DNA from 3 places in the Micromonospora sp. L31 genome. Region 3 is predicted to be linked to each of the others. Evidence: riboswitches for the same ligand, from Rfam matches in the RefSeq annotation. Region 3 holds a riboswitch; each other region holds the start of a gene.

Region 1 (6,192 bases), on a different contig from region 3:
ATCTCCACCCGGTGCAGCAGCAGCTTCCGGGTGCGGCGGGGCTGGTGGTTGGTCCAGGTGCCGTAGCCGTACTCGGCGATGTGCAGGCCGTAGAGCATGAGCTCGCCGTCGCGTTCCTGGGCGAAGGCGTCGACCAGCGACACCCGCCCCTCCCGCAGCGACTTCACCTCGGTGCCGGCCAGCACGATCCCCGCCTCGTACGTCTTCAGGACGGTGTAGTCGTGCCGGGCCTTCTTGTTGGAGGCGATGAGCTTGCGCTCCGTGTCCCTGGACACGACGACCTCCTGTGGGTGGGGCTGCGGACCGGATGCAGGATACCCGCCGGCGCCGCCCGGAACGGCGGGGCGCGACGCGTACGGGCGGCAGGTCCGGCCGGACCCTGTCGCCGGCCGCCCGGCGGTAGGGTCGGCGGTCGTGACCGAACCGGACTTCCTCACCGCCACCCGCACCTCGTACGACACCATGGTCGCCGACTACATCGAGTTCGTCCGCGACGAGCTGGCCGCCCGGCCGCTCGACCGGGCCATGCTCGCGGCCTTCGCCGAGCTGGTGCTCGCCGACGGGGGCGGGCCGGTGCTGGAGGTCGGCTGCGGCCCGGGGCGGATCACCCGGCACCTGCACGACCTCGGGCTCGACGCCGCCGGCCTCGACCTGTCGCCGGGCATGATCGCGCACGCCCGTCGGGCGTACCCCGACCTGCGCTTCACCGAGGGGTCCATGCTGGAACTCGACCTGGCCGACGGCGCGCTCGCCGGCCTGGTCGCCTGGTACTCGGTCATCCACCTGCCCGACGACCGGCTGCCGGCCGCCTTCGCCGAGTTCCACCGGGTCCTCGCCCCCGGCGGCCACCTGCTGCTGGCCTTCCAGGTCGGTGACGAGCCGGTGCACCGCACGGACGCGTGGGGGCGACCGGTCTCGCTCACCTTCCACCGGCGTCGGCCCGAGCGGGTGGCGGCCCTGCTGGAGGCCGCCGGGCTGATCGTGCACGCCCGCATGCGACGGGAGCCGCAGGAGCTGGGCGGGTGGCGGGAACCTACTCCACAGGCCTACCTGCTGGCCCGCCGTCGGGATGACGACCGGCGGTGACCGGGCGACCACGACGGCTCGTATCCTTCTCCCGCGGATCCTGTCCCGTGGACCGAAACGAGCCGATGAGGAGGTTGGTGTGAGCAGCCGGACCGAGACGTTGGAGTTCCAGGCCGAGACGCGTCAACTGCTGCAGTTGATGGTGCACTCGATCTACTCGCACAAGGACGTCTTCCTGCGGGAGTTGGTCTCCAACGCCTCCGACGCGCTGGACAAGCTGCGGCTGGAGTCCCTGGTCGACAAGGACCTGGCGGCCGACACCGCCGACCTGCACATCGAGATCGAGACCGACCGGGCGGCCCGTACCCTCACCGTGCGCGACAACGGCATCGGCATGTCCCGCGAGGACGTCGTCTCGCTGATCGGCACCATCGCCCGCTCAGGTACGGCCGAGCTGCTGCGCAAGCTGAAGGAGTCCCGGGAGGCGGCCGCGCAGGACCTGATCGGCCAGTTCGGCGTCGGTTTCTACTCGACGTTCATGGTGGCCGACACGGTCACCCTGCTGACCCGCCGGGCCGGCCAGACCGAGGGCACCCGCTGGGAGTCCACCGGCGAGGGCACCTACGTCGTGGAGACGGTCGACGACGCTCCGCAGGGCACCTCCGTCACCGTGCACCTGAAGCCGGCCGACAGTGAGGACAACCTCGCCGACTACACCGACCACGGCAAGATCCGCGAGATCGTCAAGCGGTACTCCGACTTCATCGCCTGGCCGATCCGGCTCGTCACGCCCGACGCCGAGCCGGTCACCCTCAACTCGATGAAGGCGCTCTGGGCCCGGCCGCGCGACGAGGTCGCCGAGGAGGAGTACCGCGACTTCTACCGGCACGTCAGCCACGACTGGGCCGACCCGCTGGAGACCATCCACATGCGGGGCGAGGGCGTCTTCGAGTACGAGGCGCTCCTCTTCATCCCCACGCACGCCCCGTTCGACCTGTTCATGGCCGACGGCCGGCGCGGGGTGCAGCTGTACGTCAAGCGGGTGTTCGTGATGGACGACTGCGCCGCGCTCATGCCCAACTACCTGCGCTTCGTCAAGGGCGTGGTGGACGCGCACGACCTGTCGCTGAACATCTCCCGGGAGATCCTCCAGCAGGACCGGCAGATCCAGATCGTGCGCCGCCGGCTGGTCCGCAAGGTGCTCGCCACCGTCAAGGAGATGCGTACCGAGCACGCCGACCGGTACCGGACCTTCTGGTCGGAGTTCGGCCGGGTGGTCAAGGAGGGGCTGCTGGAGGACCCGGACAACCAGCAGGCGATCCTCGACATCGTCTCGGTCGCCTCCACCCACGACGCCACCGAGCCCACCACGCTGCGCGAGTACGTCGAGCGGATGAAGGACGGCCAGGAGGAGATCTACTACGCCACCGGCGAGACCCGGGCCATGCTGGAGAACTCGCCGCACATGGAGGCCTTCCGCGCCAAGGGCTACGAGGTGCTGCTGCTCACCGACCCGGTCGACGAGGTGTGGGTGGAGCGGGTCGCGCAGTTCGACGGCCGGCCGCTGCGCTCGATCGCCAAGGGCGAGGTGGACCTGGACACCGAGCAGGAGCGCGAGGAGGCCGAAACGGAACGGGAACGGCAGGCCAAGGAGTACGCCGCCCTGCTCGCCTTCCTCGGCGGCGCGCTGGCCGACAGCGTCAAGGAGGTACGGCTCTCCTCCCGCCTCACCACCTCGCCGGCCTGCATCGTCGGCGACGCCCACGACATCACGCCCACGTTGGAGAAGATGTACCGCGCGATGGGGCAGGAGGTGCCGAAGGTGAAGCGCATCCTCGAACTCAACCCGACCCACCCGCTGGTCACCGGCCTGCGCGCGGCGCACGAGCGCGGCGGCGACTCCGCCGCCCTCACCGAGACCGCCGAGCTGCTGTACGGCATGGCGCTGCTCGCCGAGGGCGGCGACCTGGCCGACCCGGCCCGGTTCGCCCGGGTCCTCGCCGACCGGCTGGCCCGCAGCCTCTGACGCGACGACGGCCCCGGCCCGGTGCAGCGCCGGGCCGGGGCCGCCTGGTCACGAACCGACCCGCACGCCCATCGCCGCCCAGGTGGCCGGGCCGACCACCCCGTCCACGGTCAGCCCCCGCATGCCCTGGTACCAGCGCACCCCGGCCTCGGTCCTCGCGTCGAAGGCGCCGCTCGCGGGGCCGCACCGCTTCGCGCCGACGAACCGCTGGACGAAGGCCACGTCCCCGCCCTTGCTGCCGCGCCGCAGCGTCCGCGAGCCCGGTCTGCCCCCGGACACCGGCGTCGCCGGTCGCCCGCTGGGCACCGACGGGGCCGGCTTGACGGCCGCGCGCAGGGCCGCCACGGTACGCGGGCCGACCACCCCGTCGGCGTCGAGCTTCCGGGCGGTCTGGAACGACCGTACCCAGGCGGCCACGGCCGGCCCGAACACCCCGTCGGCCGTCAGCCGGGCCCCGAGGCGGTTGGCGACGGCCTGCAACTCCCGGACGTCGCCGCCCCGGCAGCCGGCGCGCAGCACCCGGTCGCCGAGCCGCGCCGTCGTGGCGGTGGCGATGCCCCACGCCTGGCGGCTGTCCTCCAAGCTCCGCTGGTGGCTGACGCTGACGTGCAGGTGCTTGTCGTGCGGGTTCGGCCCGGTGTACCGGGCCGGCCGGAAGCTGCGGGTACGGCTCCAGATCTTTCGGTCGTAGATGACGTACTGGGTGGACGGATGGCTGACGGCCTGCCGGACGACCAGCAGCGGGTCGATCCCGTCGACGTCCACGTCCACCGCGTTGACCGACTGGTCGTCACTGTCCGGATTATGGTCCGAGCGGCGCGCCTGGTGACTGGCGTCGCCCAACCAGCCGTCGGACTTGCGGTCCCGCTGCGGCCACCGGGTGTCTATCTCCTCGCGCAGCACCCGCAGCGCGGGCGCCAGGTGCACGCCCATCTCACTCCTCCTCTTCCAGCGCGGCGGCCAGGTCGAAGTCGACCTCGTCGCCGGCCAGGCTCTCCGGGTCGTCGTCCTCGTCCAAGGTGGCGACGAGGTAGTCGGTGTCGATGCTGACGGTGTCCATGGAGGTCCTTCCTCTCGCGGATGGTCGGCCGCCGCGAACCGGGGCGGACCGTGCCGGCCAGGGCGCCGGCGCCCGGCATCCGGCGGGTCCGACGCGTCGGCGCCGTGGCCGCGCTCTGCTCCCTACCGTCCGAGTCGGCGGCCGGGCTGCCCAGACATGAGTCGCCAATCAGCGGCAACGCTGACCGTCCGGCGGCGCGGGCCGCCGATCGAGGCCGCCTGACCAGCGAAGACGGCGAGGCACGGCAGCTGATCCGCCGCTCGGAGCGAGGCTTTCGGCCCAGTGGTGACAGGTTCCCGACCGGCCCTTGTAGAGCACCGCCGACCAACCCGCAACTCGAAGCACGAAGCCGTCGCTCAGCCGGGTGAAGAACTTCACAAGAGGTGGGCAATCGCCCGAAACAGTTCCTAACGTCGTTCGTGTTCGCGATCGCGGACACCACGGCCGGTAACGCCTAATCCATGCCGCCGGCCGGTGGGATCTTTGTCAGCGGGCATGGAGCGGGGGACCCACACGTTCCTCGGTGCACGTCACCTCGGGGTGAAGCCGCCCACGGGCGGCCGGGCTCCTCGGCCCGAACCCGACAGCTCACCTCGTCGGCGTGGAGGAATCCACATGGCAACTGAATACACCGCCCGTCACCGACGGGTCAGCTCGCGCCGCATCGCCGTCGGCACGCTCGCCGTCGGTGCGGTCACCGGGGTCGCCGCCGTCCTGGCGCCGGCGTCGCCGGCGAGCGCCGCCAGCGTCAACTGGGACGCGATCGCCCAGTGCGAGTCCGGCGGCAACTGGCACATCAACACCGGCAACGGCTACTACGGCGGCCTGCAGTTCTCGCAGAGCACCTGGTCCGGCTACGGCGGCAAGAAGTACGCCTCCCGCGCCGACCTGGCCAGCCGCGGCGAGCAGATCGCCATCGCCGAGAAGGTGCTCGACGGTCAGGGCATCGGGGCCTGGCCGACCTGCGGCAGGAAGGGCGGCTCCACCAAGAGCTACTCCAGCACCTCAGAGAAGTCGGAGAAGTCGCAGAAGTCGCAGCGGCGCTCCGGCTCGTCGAAGGCCACCGCCACCGAGCGGTCCTCGCGGGAGCAGCACAGCACCCGCAGCCAGCGGCGCAGCGCGCCGGCCGCGACCGGCGACGTGTACGTGGTGCGGCCGGGTGACACCCTGTCGCAGATCGCCGACGCCCGGGACCTGGCCGGTGGCTGGCAGGCGTTGTACGAGCGCAACAAGCGCGTGGTCGGCGCCGACCCGGGGCTGATCTTCCCCGGTCAGAAGCTCAGCCTCTGACCTCAGCACCTGGGCACCGTGGCGACGCCCGGCCGGACGACCGGCCGGGCGTCGCCGCGTCCACAGCGCCGTCGTGGTTCGGGCCGCTGCCGGCGGGGTACCCGGCGCGCGTGGACCGGCCCGCCGGCGCGTCCGCGTCGCCGGGTCGTCGGGCCGTCGGCCGGGGGGCGGGGATAGGGTTGGCCCTGGTGTGCCGGGAAGTCTGGTCGGCGATGGATGACGCGACCCCTGCCGACGAGGAGACCCCGTGACCGACGCCCCCCGGCGCCGTACCAGCCTGTTCGCCCGCCGCTCCTGGGGCGAGACCAGGCGCATCTCCGCCATCCTGCGCAAGGAGACCGTGGGCGGGGCGCTGCTGCTCGTCGGGGCGCTGCTCGCGCTGCTCTGGTCGAACTCGCCCTGGGCGGACGGCTACCGGGCGCTGCGTGACCTCACCGTCGGCCCGGCGTCGCTGCACCTCGATCTCACCCTCGGCACCTGGGCCGCCGACGGGCTGCTGGCGATCTTCTTCTTCGTCGCCGGGCTGGAACTCAAGCGCGAGTTCGTCGCCGGCGACCTGCGCGACCCGCGCCGGGCCGCGGTGCCGGTGGCGGCGGCGGTCGGCGGGGTGGTCGTACCCGCGGTGCTGTTCGTCCTCGTCGCCGGGGTCGACGGCGCCCGGGGGTGGGCGATCCCCACGGCCACCGACATCGCGTTCGCCCTGGCGGTGCTCGCGGTGGTGGGACGGCTGCTGCCGTCGGCGCTGCGTACCTTCCTGCTCACCCTGGCGGTCGTCGACGACCTGCTCGCC
Region 2 (4,862 bases), on a different contig from region 3:
ACCCAACGTATTCACGTAGAGCTAAAAGTTTCACACCGGCAACATATGGCCGTTCTCAAATCTGTCGATCGGTTGTAACGTCACCCCCACGTTCTCGACCACGGTGTGACATACCCCCTGTCACGCCGCCAGAAAGAGGTGGGCCCATGGGACTCCGTCCCAACCTGCTGACCCGGCGTGCCGCCGGTGTCGCGTCGACGACCCTCGCGCTGCTGCTCAGCACCGCCGCGGTAGGCGTCGTCCCCGCTGCTTCCGCCTTCTCCGCCGCCCCGAGCGAGGTGTGCGCCGAGCCGGCCGACGTCCACTCGGACGCCCGGATCAAGAAGGGCGGGATCGCCAAGCACGAACCCAACGAGCTGACCGCCAAGCAGGTCCGCGAGCGCGAGGCCGACCTGGCCGCCGCGCTGCGCGAGCGGGCGAGCTTCCGGGCCGGCGCCCAAGCCGCCGCCCCGCTGGCCAGCGTCACCATCCCGGTCGTCGTGCACGTGATCCAGCGCGACAGCACCCGCGCCGGCGGCAACATCCCGGACTCGATGATCACCTCGCAGATCAGCGTGCTGAACCAGGCCTACGCGGGTGCCACCGGCGGCGCGGCCACGGCCTTCGGCTTCCAGCTGACGAAGATCAACCGGGTGACCAACCCGGCGTGGTACCCGATCGTGCAGGGCTCGTCGGCGGAGCGGTCGATGAAGACCTCCCTGCGCGAGGGCGGCAAGAACACGCTCAACGTCTACCTGGGTGAGCTGAGCGACGACCTGCTCGGCTGGGCGACCTTCCCGCAGCGGAAGCTGAACAGCATGGACGGCGTGGTCGTGCTGAGCGAGTCGCTGCCGGGCGGCACCGCCGCCAACTACAACCAGGGCGACACCGGCACCCACGAGGTCGGCCACTGGCTGAACCTCTACCACACCTTCCAGGGTGGATGCTCCGGCTCGGGTGACAGCGTCAGCGACACCCCGGCCGAGGCCTCGCCGGCGTTCCAGTGCCCGACCGGGCGGGACACCTGCGCCACGGCCGGCCTGGACCCGATCACCAACTTCATGGACTACACCTACGACTCGTGCATGTACCAGTTCACCGCTGGTCAGGCGAGCCGCATGCTGACCGCGTGGAACGCGTACCGCGCGGCGTAACACCCCAGCAGACGCCGATGCCGGCTCCGTCGGACCGACGGGGCCGGCATCGGCGTCTCGGCGGTCAGGCGGCGGGGCGGCGGGTGTCGAAACCGTGGCGGCCGCGGCGGGCCGGCCGCCGATCGGGTACGCCGGCAGCGTCGCCGCCGCGCTGGGCGGCGACCGGATCGAGCCAGACCTGGACGGCGGAGGACCCGTGGCCCTCGCCGGGCTGGCCGAGCCCGCCCTGGTCGCGGCGGGTCAGCATCGCCACGTCGACGCTGAACTCGAAGAGTCGCCAGTCGACCTGCGGCGCCGCCCGGCCGAGGCGGGCTACCCGGGCGACCCGGGCCGGGTCGGTGACCGGTTGCGCGCGACCGGCGACGTATGCCTCGTCGTCGGTCTCCTCCGGCGGGAACGAGTGCAACGCGTAGCGCCCGTCGCGTTCGAGGTCGCGCCGCTTGGGCGAGTCAACGACGAAGCAGAACAGACCCTCGTCGGTGATCACGGGGCAGACCGGGTGCACCCGGGGCCCACCGTCGGCGCGGACGGTGGCCAGGTAGCCGAAGCCCGGCCCGTACTGCTGCATGAGAAGGCGGATCCCGTCGGCGAGTCGGGGCTCGTCAGCGGCGAATTCGGACCAGGAAGCCATACGGACACCCTATCGAACATGTGTACGAACGCGTAGTCCGACACGCAGGTCACCCGGTCCGCTCGATATGGTGTGCCGATGCTGCTCTCCGACCGCGACCTGGTCTCCGAGATCAAGGCGGGCACGCTCGCGCTGGAGCCCTTCGAGCCCACGCTGGTGCAGCCGTCCAGCATCGACGTGCGGCTCGACAAGCTCTTCCGGGTCTTCAACAACCACCTGTACACGCACATCGACCCGGCGATCCAGCAGGACGAGCTCACCTCGATGGTCGAGGTGCCCGAGGGCGAGCCGTTCGTGCTGCACCCCGGTGAGTTCGTGCTCGCCTCCACGCTGGAGGTCATCTCGCTCGGCGACCAGCTCGCCGGGCGCCTGGAGGGCAAGAGCAGCCTGGGTCGGCTCGGCCTGCTCACCCACTCGACCGCCGGCTTCATCGACCCCGGCTTCTCCGGTCACGTGACGCTGGAGCTGTCGAACGTGGCGAACCTGCCGATCACGCTCTGGCCCGGGATGAAGATCGGCCAGCTCTGCATCTTCCGGCTCTCGTCCCCGGCCGAGCACCCGTACGGCTCCGCCGTCTACGGGTCGCGCTACCAGGGCCAGCGCGGGCCGACCCCGAGCCGCTCCTGGCAGAACTGGCGCACCTGGCCCACCCGCTGACGCCGGGCCGGGCCCCCGGAGCCCCCGGGAGCCCGGCGCGCGCTCAGCCCGGCCGGCCGTAGCTGTTGACCGGCCCGTCGTCGACCCGCTTCATCTTGACCGGCTGGCCGGCCTGGGAGGCGTGCACCACCCAGCCGCCGCCGACGTACATGCCGACGTGGTGCAGGTCGGCGTAGTAGAAGACCAGGTCGCCGGGGCGCAGGTCGGCCCGGCTGACCCGGGGGGTCACCTGGCGCTGCTGGCGGGCGTTGTGCGGCAGCGAGACACCGGCCTTCGCCCACGCCGCGAGCATCAGCCCGGAGCAGTCGTACGAGTTGGGGCCCTCGGCGCCCCAGACGTACGGCTTGCCGATCTGCGCGCAGGCGAACTTGACCGCCGTGCCGGCGGGGCCGCCGGGGTAGCCGGCCGGGCACGGGGCCGGGCGCAGTGCGCCTCCGCCACCGTTGCCGTACACCTTGAGCCGCAGTTTCTGCAGCCGGTCGATCTCGGCGTTGATCTGCTTCTTCTTCGCGGCGAGCTGGGCCTCGGTGCGGGTCAGCTGGGCGACCATCTCGTCCAGCGGCGCCTTCTCCGCGGCCAGCTTGTCCCGCAGCTCCTTGACGACCCGCACGTCGCGCTGCTGGCGCTGGGCGAACCGGTCGAGCATTTCGAGCTGGTCGACCAGTTCGGCGGGGGACCTGCTGCCGAGCAGGGCGTTGACGGCGGAGACGTTCTCCCCCTTGTACGCCTCGGCGGCGAGGCCGGTGACCTGGTTCATCGCGAGGTCGACCTGGAGTTGCAGCGGCTCGATGCGCTTGGCCAGCGCGTCGGCCTGCCGGCGCTTGGCGGCCAGGTCCTGACGGGTGGCGTTGTGCTGCTCGATGATCGGTTCGAGCCTGTTCCAGTCCTGGTCGATCTGCCGCTCGATCTCGGCGACCGAGGGGTCGGCGTGGGCCGCCGTGGCAGCGCCGGTCAGTACGACGGCGGCACCGGCGAGGGCGGCGAGGACGGTGGTGAAGCGGGACCAGCGTGGGCGCGGCGCAGCCGTCAGCCGGGCGACCTGGGTCGACCGGTACGACGGTGGCCGCGGGGCATGGTGTGCCACCGGGCTCCGGGCTCCTTCTTCCGCGACCGCCTACCGGGTTAGCTGACGGGTTCGGGCGGGAAGGGAGCGCCCTACCGCAGTGGCTGCGGATTCACCCCGGCGTACCTGGGTCCCCGGCTCGCCCGCAGGCGACTCGGCGGTGCCGGCCACTGCCGCCCGGGTTGGACGGACCTGTCGCGGCCGACGAAGGACCAGAGTAGAGACGACCGTTATCGATCCGCAACCCGCCATGCCGTGCCGGGTCCCGGATACGCGGAACCCCCGGTCGGTCGACCGGGGGTTCGCGGCGGGCTCGGGTCAGTTCGGTCGTCGGAAGCCGGCGACCGGCATGTAGTCGACGCTGGTGACCTGGACCGGTTTGCCGGTCCGTGGCGCGTGCACCATCAGCCCGCTGCCCAGATAGAGACCCACGTGGTGCAGGTCGCTGTAGAAGAAGACCAGGTCGCCGGGGCGCGCCTCGGAGCGCGGGATGGCCCTGCCCTCGTTCCACTGGGCGCCGGTGTGGTGGGTCAGGTAGATGCCGGCGGCCTTGTAGGCGTACTGGGTGAGGCCGGAGCAGTCGAACGAGTCCGGCCCGTCGGCACCCCAGACGTACGGGTCACCGACCTGCTGACAGGCCACCCGGATAGCGGTCTGCGCGGCGGAACTCACCACGCCCTTGACGGTCGGGCAGCCGGCCACCTTGACGACGGTCTTCGGCATCGACGCCTGAAGCCGCTTGATCTCGGAGTTGATCTGCGCCCTCTTGGCGGCCAGCTCCTTCTCCTGCTTGACCTCCGCGGCGATCAGCGCGTCGAGCTTCTGCTTCTCGCCGTCGTACTTCTGCCGGGCGTTGATGACGACCTGGAGCTCCTTGCGCTCCTGCGCGGCGAGGCGGTCGAGGATGGTCAGCTGCTCGGTCAGGGTGCCCGGCTTGGCGCTGATCAGCAGCGCGCCGATGTCCTGCGAGGGGCCCGTCATGTAGTACCGGGAGGCGAGGTCGCCCACCCGGTTCATGGCCAGCTCGGTCTGCAGGGCCAGCGGCTGGATCTTCTTCTCCAGCTCCGCCGACTTCTTGCGGTTGACCTTGAGGTGCGCGCGGACCTTGTTGTACTGCTCGATGGTCGGCTCGAGCTGCTCCCACTGCTTGTCGATCGCCGCCTCGATCTCCTCCGGCGTGGGCGCGGCGTGCGCCGGCACGGCGAACATCCCGGCGCCGACGACCACGGCGGCGACCAGTGTGAGCAGGCGGCGGGCGATCCGGCGCAGGCCGGCGGGGTGAGTGGGCGGACGACCCTGGGCGTGACGATGAGGGGGCATGGTTGCCACCGGCACCGACTCCTTAACGACCGACCGCCGGGCGCCTCGCTGAGGGGAA
Region 3 (6,192 bases):
GGGCGCGACACGCCGCAAACGGGCGGGCGACTGTCGCGACGCACGTTGGTGAGCGCCGCGCCGACACGCCCGGCGACGCTGCGATCACCCGGCATCGGCGGTAGCGTGGTGCCGTGCTCCCGGTCGCGCTCACCAGTCCTCTGTGGTGGGTGGCGCGCTGGAGTTCCCGGCTGCTGACCGGCCTCGCCCTGGCGGTCGCGCTCTCCCTCGGCGGTCCGGCCGTGCCGGACGCCGGCGCGCTCACCGCCGCTCCCAGCCCGGCGGGCGCACCGATCCTCGTCGATCTGGCGGTGCCCGACGGGTTCGCGGTCCGCGCGGCCGCCGTCCCCGCCGTGGCGCTCGCCGCCGGCGACGCCCAGAGCGAGGGCCGCGCATTCGTCGCCCCGCCCGCCGCCCCGCTCGCTCCGGTCACCTCGATCGACCCGGTCGGCCGGCCGGCCCATCCGGTCACCTCGCCGCCGCTGCCCCTGACCGGGCTGGCCGCCGCCGCGACCGGTCCCCGCGCCCCGCCGCTCGGCTGACCGCCACGCGGGGCCACCCGCGACCGCGCCCTCGAGAACCTCACCACCGCACCCGCCCCCGGCACGCGGCGCCGCCCCGGCCTCGCCCCGTCGCCCCCCGGGCCGGTGTGGGACTCCTCTTTCCGCATCCCGCTTCCGGGAGGTGCCCACCGTGAACACCGTCCTCTACCAGTTCCTCGTCGAGGTCCCGACCGCCGCCGCCATCTGGTCGGCCCTGCTCGTGCTCGCCCTGACCGTGCTCACCGTGCTGGTCGCCCGCCCCGAGCGGGACCCGGCCCCCGACGAGCCGGTCGTCGACCCGGCCGCCGACCCCGCGACCGAGCTGGCGGACCTGCGCCGGTACGCCGAGGAGGTCGCCGTCGCGGCGGCCGGCGCCGCCCAGACCGCGCGCCGGTGGCGGGATGCCTGGCTGGCCGCCCAGGAGGAGGTGGACCGGGCCTGGACGGCGTACGACGAGGCGGAGACCGCCGCCCGCCGGTTCACCGGCGCCGCCGCGCTGCCCGCCCCGCGTACCCCGCGCACGCCGGCCGAGTACGCGGGCCGGGAGCGCTGGCTGCACCAGGCGGCGGTGGCGGCCCACTGGCGCGGTGAGCTGCCGGTGGAGCGGCTGCGGGACGTCTTCGCGCACCGGGACGGTTGGGACCCCCGGCGGCACCCCGTCGAGCAGGAGGTGCTGCTGGCCCGGGCGGTACGCGACGGCCGGCGGGACGCGTACCGGGCGGCGGCCGGGCGGGAGCGGTCGGCGTGGCGGGACGCCGAACTGGCCGCCGAGGCGGCCCGCGCGCTCGCCGTCGAGGCGTACGCGGCGGCGGAGCGGCTGCGTCCCGCGCGGCTGCCCGCCCAGCGGACGGCGACGGCGACGGCCCGGACCGCGCTCGCGGCGCGGTGGCGGCCGGCCCGGGTGGGCTGAGGACGCGACCAAATTGTTACCCGTATTTCCGTGAGTCGCGTCACGGCGATCGGGAAACCGGTCATCCGGTCACAGGCGGTGACATCGATCGCGACGATCGGCAGTGTTTGCCGCCGCGCTGTCCGGTTGTCGCCCGACGGTCCCGGAACAACCGCCTGTCCCATTGAGTGACGTCAGTGTCGAACTGTACGGCAAATTTGTCGCCCTGATCATGTTTAAGCAGCTGGCGGCGCTTGGCCGACACGTGACCGACCAGTAATGTCGCCCGGGTCCGGTGCGGTTTCCGATCGCAAGAGGCGACGCCGCGCCGACCCGCTCAATCGTGATTCCACGAACCGGGGACCCATGCACGTCCGGGGTGAATCCGCGGGCCACGGCCCGTGGTAGGGCGCTCTTCCCGCCCGAATCCGTCAGCTAACCCGGTAGGCGGTGTCGGAAGGAGTTCCAACTTTTGCTGCTCCCTCGCATTCCTCGGCTTGCTCTCCACCTCGGTACCGGGGTGTTCGTGCCGGTCCGCCGCGCCCTCGCGCGCTGATCCCGGCCCCACCTCGCCGCCCGGTCACCGACCGGGCGCACCCCCGCCGAGCGGCCTCGCACACCGGTTCTGACGCCGCGCGTGACGTCCCGTCACGCGCCGGTCCGGCACGCCGCTCCCGCCCTCGTACCGTGGAGGAAAACACGTGAAGCACCCCCTGAAGCGGCAGCTGCGACGCCTGGCCACCGAGCGGTCCTACCAGCTGGTCGCCGGCTCGGCCGCCGCGCTCGTGCTCGTCTCCGGCGCCAGCACGCTGCTCGCCGACGAGGCGCCCGCCCGCCAGCAGACCTCGGCCGCCGTCGCCGAGGTGGCGCCCCGGCTGGACGACGTCGCGACCCGCAGCCAGGCCCGCGTCGCCGCCCCGTCCCACAAGCCGTCGCCCTCGGCCAGCCCCTCGCCGTCGGCGAGCGCCACCAAGGCCAAGGCGGACCCGGACCTGACCCGCAAGGCGGCCCCCAAGCCGCCGTCGACCAAGGTCCTCCGTTACGACTACCAGGCGCAGACCACCTTCTACAACTGCGGTCCGGCCGCGGTGCGCAACGCGCTCAGCGCGGCGGGCATCGAGCGGACCCAGGACGAGCTGGCCGGCCCGCTCGGCACCACCGAGATGGGCACCAACTCGGCGCTGGACACGACCCGGGTCCTGAACCAGATCGTCAAGGGCGACCCGTACCGGACTCGGATGTTCCGGGGCACCCCCAGCTCCGCGCAGATCGACCGGCTCCAGGCCGACGTGATCGCGGCGATCACCGACGGCCGGGGCGTCGTGGTGAACGTGGCGGGGAGCGCCACCGACACCGACGGCGGCTGGCACTCCTTCCCGGGCGGCCACTACATCGCGGTGGTCGGCTACAAGAACGACGGCCGGACGGTCCGGATCGCCGACTCGGCGGACCCGAACCTGCCGTCGTACTGGGTCAGCACCATCGACCTGGCGAACTGGATCGCCACCCGCGGCTACTCCGCCTGATCCAATACCGTCGCTCGTCCGGGCACCGGCTCCCCTGGGGGCCGGTGCCCGTCGCCGTTGGCGCGGGTCTCGCGCGCCGCGACCGGGCGGTGGCACACTGCGGCCCATGACCGACGACTCGGGTACCCGCCGGCTGCTGTTGCTGCTGCACGGGATGGGCACCACCGGCGACGTGTGGCTGCCCTGGGCGCCGCTGCTGGAACACCGCTGGCCGGGCCGCTGGCTGGCGCCGGACCTGGCCGGCCACGGCTTCTCGCCGCCGCTGCCGGGGTACTCCTTCGCGGGGTTCGCGGAGCAGGTCGCGGCGGGGCTCGGCCCGGTGCCCGAGGGGGCCCGCCCGAGTGACCGCCTGGTCGTCCTCGGCCACTCCCTCGGCGGGGTGGTCGCGCTGGCGCTGGCCGCCCGCGACGCCGGGCTCCCGGTGGACGCGGTGGTCGGGCTGGGCATCAAGGCGGTCTGGTCGCCGGCCGAGCTGGCCCGGGCGCGCGAGCTGGCGGAGCGCCCGGTGACCTGGTTCGCCACCCGGGACGAGGCGGCCCGCCGCTACCTGAAGGTGGCCGGCCTCGGCGGGCTCTTCGCGCCGGACCATCCGGTGGTCGACGCGGGGCTGCGTGCCGAGGACGGCCGCTGGCGGCTGGCCATGGACCCGGCCGCCTTCGCGGTGGGCGCGCCGGAGCTGCCGGCCCTGCTGGCCGCCACCGACGTCCCGGTGCTGCTGGCCCGGGGCGAGCACGACCCGATGGTCAGCGACGCGCAGCTCGCCGAGCTGGGCGTGCCGGTGGCGACCCTGCCCGGCCTCGGCCACAACGCGCACGTGGAGGACCCGGCGGCGGTGCTGGCCCTGCTCGACCCGTACCTGTGACCGGTTGCGGACGCGGGCGTCGCCGTCGTGGGTCGCATGCGGCTCGGGACCACCTGCCGGACGTTCGAGCTCTCCGTCCATACCGGACCTCGCCACGGCGCCGCTCAGCTCGGCTGCCACGCCGCCTGCTGTCGTGACGGGTCGGCCGCAGGCGGCACGTTCGATGCTTCTTCGCTGCTTCCGCGCGGGCGGTCGCTCAGTCGGAGATGCCGGTGTGCCCGACGACCTTCTCCACGGTCAGGCGCACCAGCAGCTCGCCCGGCACGGCGTTGCGCGCCCCGTATGCCTCGGCCAGGTCCGGCCCCATGTAGCGCTCGGCGATCCGGATCGCCCACCGCCGCATCTCGGGCAGGTCCTCGGTGATCGTCGCGCGCCCACGCAGCGTCACGAACGCGTACGGCGGTTTCTCGTCGTCGACGCACAGCACGGCCCTGCCGTCGCGGGCGAGGTTGCGGCCCTTCACCGAGGTCTTGCCGGTGTTGAACAGCACGTCGTCGCCGTCGAGTACGAACCACACTGGGACGACGTGCGGCGAGCCGTCGGCCCGGGTCGTCGCGAGCTTGCCGGTGCGGGTGCCGTACGAGACGAACTGCTGCCACTCCCCGTCGATCATCGACTTCGCCATGCGGCCATTATGGTGCCGTCCGGCGTCTCAACCATCGCAGACTGCTGCTGCCTGACGCCTCGCCTACAAGGCGCTTTCGTCAAGAGTCGTAGCGTCCGCTGGCGTCCACCAGGTTCGGGTCGGAGCCGACGCCCGTTCGCACTCATCTGGCTTCGGCCGCCATCGTTGATGTCAACGAGTGATGTCAGCCGCTGTTGTCGGCTCCCTGCCCGCTGCTGGTAGAACCGCTGGATGGATCAACTGACCGACCCGGTTGCCGGGCTCGACGAGGTCCCGTGGGAGTCGCTGCACCACGCGTATGGGCCGGCCGTCGACGTACCGGAACAGTTGCGGGCGTTGCGCTCGGCGGAGGTGCCGGTCCGGCGCCGTGCCTTGTCCGAGCTGTTCGGCAACGTCTACCACCAGGGCACGCGGTGGGGGGCAAGTTGTCACGTGGTGCCGTTCCTGGTGGCGCTCGCTGACGACCCGGACACCCCGGACCGGGCAGCGGTGGCCGACCTGCTCCGTTCGGTGGTGCTCGGCGACCGGCGCGACGACGAGCTGCCGTTCGACCCGCGGCGGACCTTCGCCGCCGCCGAGGGGATCACCGACGACCAGGCGGCCCTGGTGGAGCGGCATCTGGAGGCCGAGGACCTGTTCGAGCACGAGGAGGTTGCGGAGCTGGCTGACAACGTGGCGGTCCGCTGGGAGGCCGACGCCTTCCATGCTGGAGCCCGGCACACCGACCGGTACGTCCGCTGGCTCACCGATCCGGACCCGCAGTTGGCCGCGTACGCCGCCGAACTACTCGTCTGGTTCGCACCGGACGAGGCCGCGTTGGCCGGGCTCATCTCGGTCCCTGGTGACGAGGCTGGCGCCGCCACTCGGGCGAGCGCCAACCTGACCCTCGCCCACTGGCCGGTCGGCTCGGAACGGATCGACGCCCGCCTCCGCGAGCTGCTGTCCGCGAACACAGCGGTCGTCCGGGTCACGGCGGCAGTGGGACTGGCGTACCGGCTCGGCGACCAGCTACCCGACCTGGCCCTCGACGTCCTCACCGACGCCCGCAGCTCCGACGTCGATGCCGAAGTACCCGGCTGGTACCGGTCGGTGCGCGGGTTCGTGGCCCTCGCGTTGCACCGGCTCGGTCTCGGCTGACTTGTCGCTGCGACACACGGTTCAGGAACGGGTTTGCACTTCCTGCTGGACGCGGCCCCAGCTGCGGAAACGTAATTAGCCCCGCAGGAGCTTGCTTGACCAGTCCCCGCATAGTCGGGATCTTCAACCGTTGTGGTCCGGTCCCCACCCACGTAGGTCGTCGGGCAGGTGTGCGCGCGAACGCGGTGTGCAACGATGATCGGCATGTCGACTCCACGAAAGGGCAATGCCGCGTAGGCGCCCCACACAACTGCGTGCCGACTCCATTTACCGGCGACGGCTTGACGGGTCAACCTCTGTCATCCCCGGGCTCTCGGTCCGGGGCTTGAGAGCCATCGCCTACCTCGAACGCACCCGCCTCTGGAACCAGGCCGTGTCTGATGCACTGCGGACCTGGTCATGGTTCGTGCGCCACCCTTCGCATCGCTTGTGGGACCCCACACTGCCGTCTGTGGGGTGATGGAGTGCTGTCCGAACCCGCCCGAGCTGCGCTGGATCCTGGACGTCGCCGTTGCCGTCCTGCCGCCGAAGGACGCCCGAACCGTCCGCAAGCAGATCGCAGCCCTCGATGAGCTGTGGTGACACGCCGCAACGGCATCTCGTCGGCTCGGGCGCCTCCGACCCGTCGTTCA

The links. Region 3 has a riboswitch for cyclic di-AMP ahead of ACTMS9_RS16570 (C39 family peptidase). Riboswitches for the same ligand answer to the same signal wherever they lie in the genome.
Region 1: it holds a riboswitch for cyclic di-AMP, as region 3 does, so the genes downstream of both, ACTMS9_RS27955 (transglycosylase family protein) here and ACTMS9_RS16570 (C39 family peptidase) in region 3, are expected to answer to the same signal.
Region 2: it holds a riboswitch for cyclic di-AMP, as region 3 does, so the genes downstream of both, ACTMS9_RS00570 (C40 family peptidase) here and ACTMS9_RS16570 (C39 family peptidase) in region 3, are expected to answer to the same signal.

Annotation. Positions count from the first base shown of each region.
Region 1 covers NZ_JBQHDC010000015.1:54,404-60,595, reverse strand. The annotation lists gene smpB (SsrA-binding protein SmpB) at 1-275, opposite strand, end outside; gene ACTMS9_RS27975 (class I SAM-dependent methyltransferase) at 415-1,086, shown strand; gene htpG (molecular chaperone HtpG) at 1,166-3,052, shown strand; gene ACTMS9_RS27965 (peptidoglycan-binding domain-containing protein) at 3,101-3,985, opposite strand; gene ACTMS9_RS27960 (hypothetical protein) at 3,987-4,112, opposite strand; cyclic di-AMP (ydaO/yuaA leader) riboswitch at 4,554-4,729, shown strand; gene ACTMS9_RS27955 (transglycosylase family protein) at 4,728-5,402, shown strand; gene nhaA (Na+/H+ antiporter NhaA) at 5,650-6,192, shown strand, end outside.
Region 2 covers NZ_JBQHDC010000001.1:117,676-122,537, reverse strand. The annotation lists gene ACTMS9_RS00585 (zinc metalloprotease) at 147-1,133, shown strand; gene ACTMS9_RS00580 (pyridoxamine 5'-phosphate oxidase family protein) at 1,198-1,764, opposite strand; gene dcd (dCTP deaminase) at 1,843-2,421, shown strand; gene ACTMS9_RS00570 (C40 family peptidase) at 2,465-3,505, opposite strand; cyclic di-AMP (ydaO/yuaA leader) riboswitch at 3,518-3,654, opposite strand; gene ACTMS9_RS00565 (NlpC/P60 family protein) at 3,803-4,819, opposite strand.
Region 3 covers NZ_JBQHDC010000005.1:271,752-277,943, reverse strand. The annotation lists gene ACTMS9_RS16580 (hypothetical protein) at 114-521, shown strand; gene ACTMS9_RS16575 (hypothetical protein) at 673-1,431, shown strand; cyclic di-AMP (ydaO/yuaA leader) riboswitch at 1,735-1,875, shown strand; gene ACTMS9_RS16570 (C39 family peptidase) at 2,112-2,936, shown strand; gene ACTMS9_RS16565 (alpha/beta fold hydrolase) at 3,043-3,798, shown strand; gene ACTMS9_RS16560 (PPOX class F420-dependent oxidoreductase) at 3,995-4,423, opposite strand; gene ACTMS9_RS16555 (hypothetical protein) at 4,655-5,560, shown strand; gene ACTMS9_RS16550 (hypothetical protein) at 6,017-6,142, shown strand.